DNA from 3 places in the Pseudomonas sp. NFXW11 genome. Region 3 is predicted to be linked to each of the others. Evidence: riboswitches for the same ligand, from Rfam matches in the RefSeq annotation. Region 3 holds a riboswitch; each other region holds the start of a gene.
What was found. A riboswitch is a leader RNA that binds a small molecule or an ion and turns the genes downstream of it on or off. The one in region 3 is predicted to bind cobalamin.

Region 1 (2,254 bases), on a different contig from region 3:
GACTACCTGTTTGTGCTCGAGGACGACGAGCAGCAAGTGATCGGCATCTGCGGCCTGAGCGGGGCGATTGGCCTGCGCGAACCCAGCTACAACTACCGAGTTGGCATCACCCGCGGCCGGGCCCCGGAGCTGGGCATCGAGAAGCAGATCCCGACCCTGTTCCTGTGTAACGAGATGACCGGGCAATCCCTGCTCTGCTCGCTGTTCCTGCGCCGCGACCAGCGCCGGGGCGACACCGGCCGCTTGCTGTCCAGCGCGCGCCTGCTGTTCGTCGCCGAATACCCGGCGCTGTTCGGCGACAAGCTGGTGGCCGAACTGCGCGGCCAGGTCGATAGCCAGGGTCGCTCGCCGTTCTGGGACAGCCTGGGGCGGCACTTCTTCAAGATGGATTTCCACCAGGCCAATCGCCTGTCCAGCCATGGCGGCAAGGCCTTCATCGCCGAACTGATGCCGCGCCAGCCGCTCTACACCTGCCTGCTCAGCCCCGAGGCGCAAGCCGCTATCGGCCAGGCCCACCACAGCACCGCGCAGGCGGTGAGCCTGCTGCGCGACGAAGGCTTCAGCCACCAGGGCTGCATCGACATCTTCGACGGCGGGCCGCTGCTCGAAGCCGAAGTGGCGAAAATCCGCAGCGTGCGCGAGAGCCAGACCCTGCCCCTGCTGGTGGGCACCCCGGACGACCAGGCACCGCTGTGGCTGATCCACAACCGGCGCCTGGAAAGCTGCCGCATCACCGCCGCCCCCGGGCGCCTGGTGTCCGGCTGCCTGCTGGTGGACCGCCTCACCGCCAAGCGCCTGCAACTGCAACCAGGCGACACAGTGAGAGCAGTGCAAGCGGCAAGCTTCAAGCTGCAAGCGTAGAGCTCGAAGCAACAGCTTCTGGTTTGCAGCTTGCCGCTTGGAGCTCGCAGCTTTGCTGCGTAATATGCCCGCAGTTTCAGGTGCCCCATGCCGCCGTGCATGGGGTGAAACGGGAAACCGGTGCGCCCTCTTCCAGGGCCAGTCCGGTGCTGCCCCCGCAACGGTAAGCGAGTGCTGCATCCAACACGCCACTGTACCTACAGGTATGGGAAGGCGGATGCCGCCAGCCTCGCAAGCCCGGAGACCGGCCTGCAACTTCTGTTTGGCAATCCTGCGGTGGGCGGGCATGGGCCGGTATGGTCGCGTGCGCGTGGCCGCTACCTTCGTCCTGCGTGCTTCCCGAAAACACTTTCGAGAAGACCAAGAATGACAACCTTCAACACCTTCCTTGCGCGCGACTGGCGCGCCCCGCGCCGCACCTTCGGCGGCGCCCTGCTCGGCTGCCTGATCAGCCCCCAACTGCTGGCCGACGACAACAGCCTGAAACTGCAAGAGCAATTCGTTTCCGCACCGTCGGTGGAATCCACCACCGTGGCCGAGATGGCCCAGTACGGCAGCAAGGTGGAGATCATCGACCGCCAGCAGATCGAACGCGCCGGCCCCAGCAGCGACATCACCCGGGTGCTGCAGATGTACGTACCGGGCCTCTACGTGGCGCCGAAGAACGGCCCCTTCGACTACGGCACCTACTCCCTGCTGGGCGGCCGCAACGACGACACCCTGATCCTGCTGGACGGCGTGCGCCTGAACAACCGCCTGTACGGCGGCCTGTACCTGGATACCCTGCCGGCCAACGCCATTGAGCGCATCGAAGTGCTCAAGGGCGGCCAGAGCCTGCTGTTCGGCACCCAAGCGGTGTCCGGGGTGATCAATATCGTCACCCGCAGCCCGCAGACCCGCGACGCCTCCGGCGAGGTCAACCTGGGCCTGGACAGCTTCATGGGCAGAAGCGGCGATGCCCGCGTCGAGCGCATCCTTAGCAACGGCCTGGGCGACCTGGGCCTGCTGGCCTATATCAGCCACAACGTCTCCGACGGCTACCAGCCGTTTCGCAACAGCGCCTACAACGCCAACACCCGCGAGAAGAAACGCGCCTACGAGGTGACCACCTTCGGCGCCAAGGCGATCCAGGGGTTGGGGGATGATTCGCGCCTGGAACTGTTCTACCAGTACAGCGACGCCAACCTGGATTTCGCCCGCCCGCTGAACAACAAGAAGACCACCAACGACCGCATCCAGCAGATCGCCACCGCCACCTTCGAACAGCGCCCGAGCGAGCGCTTCAGCTACTTCGTCAAGGGCCATATCAACGACTGGGACACCCGCTACACCCGCATCAACAGCACCAGCAGCGGCGCCACCCAAGTGATCAACCACAACGACTACTGGGGCT
Region 2 (2,254 bases), on a different contig from region 3:
TCCTCGGAACCGGCGCCCAGGCCCAGCAACACGTCCAGCGGCAGGCGACCGCTGCTGGCTTCGATGACCTTGACCGCCGGCGGCAGCTCCTCGGCCACTTCCAGGCGCACCTTGGCCAGGTCTGCGGGGTTGATCAGGTCGGTCTTGTTGAGAATCACCAGGTCGGCGCTGGACAGTTGGTCGGCGAACAGCTCATGCAGGGGCGATTCGTGGTCCAGGTTGGGGTCGAGCTTGCGCTGGGCGTCCACTTGATCGGGGAAGGCGGCGAAGGTGCCGGCGGCCACGGCCGGGCTGTCGACCACGGTGATCACCGCATCCACAGTGCAGGCGCTACGGATTTCCGGCCACTGGAAGGCCTGCACCAGGGGCTTGGGCAAGGCCAGGCCACTGGTTTCGATAAGGATATGGTCGAGATCGCCACGGCGCGCCACCAGCTCGCGCATCACCGGGAAGAACTCTTCCTGCACGGTGCAACACAGGCAGCCGTTGGCCAGCTCATAGACCCGGCCACTGGCCTCTTCCTCGGTGCAGCCGATGGAGCACTGCTTGAGAATTTCGCCGTCGATGCCCAGCTCGCCGAACTCGTTGACGATCACCGCGATGCGCCGCCCCTGGGCGTTGTCCAGCATGTGCCGCAGCAGGGTGGTCTTACCCGAACCAAGGAAGCCGGTGACGATGGTGACAGGGAGTTTGGCCAGTGTTTTCATCGGATGCCCCTTGGCAAAGGTGGCGGGCATAGGAGACGAGAACCGCAGCGCGAAGGCGCGCGGAGATTTCGCCACCGGATCACCCCGCCCGGTTGTAGTGAAAGTCTTGGATCGAGGCAGGTCTCCTGGCTGGGGGCTGGCCAGTCATTGGACTGACGGTTCCTGCGCCTTCCCGCTGGCGTCCTGGACGCGCTTGCAGTGGCCTTGCAGAAATCAAACCCTTCACAGTTGCGGGGGCAGCCGCGGCTTGAACCGCGTTCCCATCTTAGCTCCGGCTCAGGGCCAAAGAACCTCAATCGCGCAAGGCTACGCAGAGCGCGGGGGGCGGTCAATCGGCAATTGACGGCCCTGCCCCGCCCATGATCTCCTACACAACTTGTTACGGGTGCCCTTCACAGGGTGAAACGGGAAATCGGTGAATCACGGGCTTGAACAGGCCGTGCCAGTCCGATGCTGCCCCCGCAACGGTAAGCGAGCGAAGTGTCAAAGCCACTGTGCCCAGTGCATGGGAAGGCGACACTTGCCGGCATGGCGTGCATGACAGACACGGCCCCTGCCCCTCGCGAGCCCGGAGACCGGCCCGCAATACCAAATAACAAACCCGCGGTGGGCGGGCGCTGTTGCAAACCCTGCGTGGGCCTCACGCGGGGTTTTCCTGCGCCGCTTGCCGCTGACATTCCAGAGGGAAGCGCCATGTCGATCATCAGCAGCACCAGCAGCCATTCCGCCAGCAGCACCAGCACCCTGGGCCAGCGCCTGGTGGCCGCCATCAGCGCCTCGATCCTCGGCGCCTGCCTGGTGTACTTCGCCGGTTTCTCGCATATCGAAGCGGTGCACAACGCCGCCCACGACACCCGCCACAGCGCCGCCTTCCCTTGCCACTGAGACCTGCCGCCATGTTCAAGCGCATTGCCCAGACTGCAGGCTTCACCGGCCTGCTGGCCGCCCTGCTGCTGACCCTGCTGCAAAGCTTCTGGGTCGCCCCGCTGATTCTCCAGGCGGAAACCTACGAGAAGGCCCCGGCGGCCGAAGTTCATCAACATGCCGAAGGCGCCATGGCCGGCCATAGCCACGACGCCGAAGCCTGGGAACCGGAAGACGGCTGGCAGCGCGTGCTGTCCACCACCGGCGGCAACCTGGTGGTGGCCGTGGGCTTCGCCCTGATGCTGGCCGGCCTCTACACCCTGCGCGCGCCCAACCGCACCTCCCAGGGCCTGCTCTGGGGCCTGGCCGGTTACGCCACCTTCTGCCTGGCGCCAACCCTGGGCCTGCCGCCGGAGCTGCCGGGCACCGCCGCCGCCGACCTGGTGCAGCGGCAGATCTGGTGGGTCGGTACTGCCGCCTCCACCGCAGTGGGCATCGCGCTGATGGTGTTCGCCGGCAACTGGCTGCTCAAAGCCCTGGGCGCGGCGATCCTGGTGGTGCCCCATGTAATCGGCGCGCCACAGCCGGAAGTGCACTCGATGCTGGCGCCAGAGGCGCTGGAAGCGCAGTTCAAGATCGCCTCGCAACTGACCAACGCCGCTTTCTGGCTGGCCCTGGGACTG
Region 3 (2,254 bases):
CAGCACATCGCCATTGGGCAGCACATAGAGCCAGCGTGGATGATCGAGGTTCTCGGCGAAGGCATTGACCTGGGTGCCGGCAGCCGCCAAAGGCTTGGCATCCTTGGGCCAGCCGATGGCCGGGGCGATGTTTACCGTGGGAATCAGTGTGGGGTTGGGTTGCGGCAAGCTGGGGTTGGGCCCGGTGCCATCGGCGACCTGCAGGCTGGACGTTTCGCCGCAGGCGGCAAGGCCGGCGGCGATGGCGACAAGCAAGGTGTGTTGAAGCTTGAACATGCTGATTTCCCTATGAATGCACAGACGTCGTAGTCATAGAGAAGCATAGCCAGCGGATAGTTGCCCTTGTCTAGCGGGCTTCCTTGAACAGTACCGCGACCCCGGGATGGTAGTTGCCGGCTTCGCTGTGCAGCTTGCGGTAGGCATAGGGGAAGTACCAGGCCACTGCGCAGCAGTGTTCCTTCTGCAGGTCGTCGAGCATGTCCTGGAGTTCTTCCGGGGTGGCGCTGTGCTGGGCCTTCTGCGGGGCGACGAACAGGCAGCCGAGCTTCAGGTCGCTGGCATAGCTGATTTTCTTCGCGTCGTTGGCAATGTCCTGCAGGGCTTGGGTCAGTTGCAGGCTGTTGACCCGTGGCCAGCGCTGGGTGGCCTGGATATAGGCGCGTTCTTCCTTGGTGGCCAGGTAGAGGTCGGTACGGGCATTGCGTGCGCCTTCTTCCTGCTGTTTCTTGCTGGGGCTGTGCTCCAGGCTGACCATCTCGGCCATCCAGGCGGCGGCGGAGAGCAAGCCCAGGTTGGCCTGTTCGTCGAACCAGTAAGGGGTTTCATTATCGCCGCGCACTGCGTTGTAGCGGTCAATGCAATCGAACCAGCGTTCCAGCATCGGTCGCAGGAATTCCAGCTTTGGATTGCTGATGATCATGCCTTGCATCGAACTCACCCCTTATTGTTGTGTGGCAGGACTGTTGATTTTGGATTGTGGCTATTTGATATCAGTGCTCTGAGTGTGGCACAAGTTTGGCGTCATTTTGTTGATGCAGTGCAATTTTCCGTTGCTTGTTGCGGCCGGCTTCAATTGACGCTCCACCCCCGACCCCTTAACCTTCGCGACTTGTTTCAGGTGCTCTGTGGCCGAGGGTCGACAGAGTGAAACAGGGAAGCCGGTCAGGGCCTGTTCCAGCGATGGAGCCGACGACGATTCCGGCGCTGCCCCCGCAACGGTAGATGAGTCAAGACTGCGCCTGATGCCACTGTGTCAAACCACACGGGAAGGCGCGCAGTCCGGCAGCGATGCCCCTCATGAGCCCGGAGACCGGCCTGATCCATCCAACGGCATCACGGTGGGCGATGCCAGGCTAGCGCCGTCCCGGTCTTTTCCTGCCCGCCGTTCCCCTGTCTCAATGGAGAGCAGCCCCATGAGTGAATCCCCCGATCGTGACGAGCGCCATCTGGCGCGCATGTTGCGCAAGAAAGCCGTGATCGACGAACGCATTGCCAACTCGCCCAATGAGTGCGGGCTGCTGCTGGTGCTGACCGGCAACGGCAAAGGCAAGAGCAGTTCGGCCTTCGGCATGCTGGCGCGTTCCATGGGCCATGGCATGCGCTGTGGCGTGGTGCAGTTCATCAAGGGGCGCAACAGCACGGGCGAAGAGCTGTTTTTTCGGCGTTTCCCCGAGCAAGTGCGGTTCCATGTGATGGGCGAGGGCTTTACCTGGGAAACCCAGGATCGCCAGCGCGATATCGCCGCCGCGGAAGCGGCCTGGGCCGTTTCCAAGGAGCTGCTGAGGGATCCGGAGATTGGCCTGGTGGTGCTCGATGAACTGAACATCGCCCTCAAGCATGGCTACCTCGACCTGGACCAGGTGCTCAGCGACTTGCAGGCTCGTCCGCCGATGCAGCATGTGGTGGTGACTGGCCGCGGGGCCAAGCCGGAACTGATCGAGCTGGCGGACACCGTCACCGAAATGGGCATGCTCAAGCACGCGTTCCAGGCCGGTATCAAGGCGCAGAAAGGTGTTGAGCTGTGAGTGTGAAACCATGACCGATGTTCGTCATTGCCCGGCGGTGCTGATCGCCGCTCCGGCCTCTGGCCAGGGCAAGACTACCGTGACCGCCGCCCTGGCCCGCCTGCACCGCAATCAGGGGCGCAAGGTTCGGGTGTTCAAGTGCGGTCCGGATTTTCTCGACCCGATGATTCTCGAACGTGCCAGCGGTGCCCCGGTGTACCAGTTGGACATGTGGATGGTGGGTGAGCAGG

Region 1: another riboswitch for cobalamin. It lies ahead of J4P02_RS23300 (TonB-dependent receptor plug domain-containing protein); the one in region 3 lies ahead of cobO (cob(I)yrinic acid a,c-diamide adenosyltransferase).
Region 2: another riboswitch for cobalamin. It lies ahead of J4P02_RS21215 (CbtB domain-containing protein); the one in region 3 lies ahead of cobO (cob(I)yrinic acid a,c-diamide adenosyltransferase).

What each region holds. Positions count from the first base shown of each region.
Region 1 covers NZ_JAGEKI010000017.1:6,894-9,147, forward strand. Annotated here, with positions in the region: gene J4P02_RS23295 (arginine N-succinyltransferase) at 1-861, shown strand, start outside; cobalamin riboswitch at 923-1,128, shown strand; gene J4P02_RS23300 (TonB-dependent receptor plug domain-containing protein) at 1,228-2,254, shown strand, end outside.
Region 2 covers NZ_JAGEKI010000014.1:142,860-145,113, forward strand. Annotated here, with positions in the region: gene cobW (cobalamin biosynthesis protein CobW) at 1-707, opposite strand, end outside; cobalamin riboswitch at 806-1,017, opposite strand; cobalamin riboswitch at 1,074-1,305, shown strand; gene J4P02_RS21215 (CbtB domain-containing protein) at 1,401-1,592, shown strand; gene J4P02_RS21220 (CbtA family protein) at 1,604-2,254, shown strand, end outside.
Region 3 covers NZ_JAGEKI010000028.1:47,161-49,414, forward strand. Annotated here, with positions in the region: gene J4P02_RS29190 (PQQ-dependent sugar dehydrogenase) at 1-276, opposite strand, end outside; gene J4P02_RS29195 (hypothetical protein) at 347-928, opposite strand; cobalamin riboswitch at 1,099-1,332, shown strand; gene cobO (cob(I)yrinic acid a,c-diamide adenosyltransferase) at 1,413-2,024, shown strand; gene J4P02_RS29205 (cobyrinate a,c-diamide synthase) at 2,035-2,254, shown strand, end outside.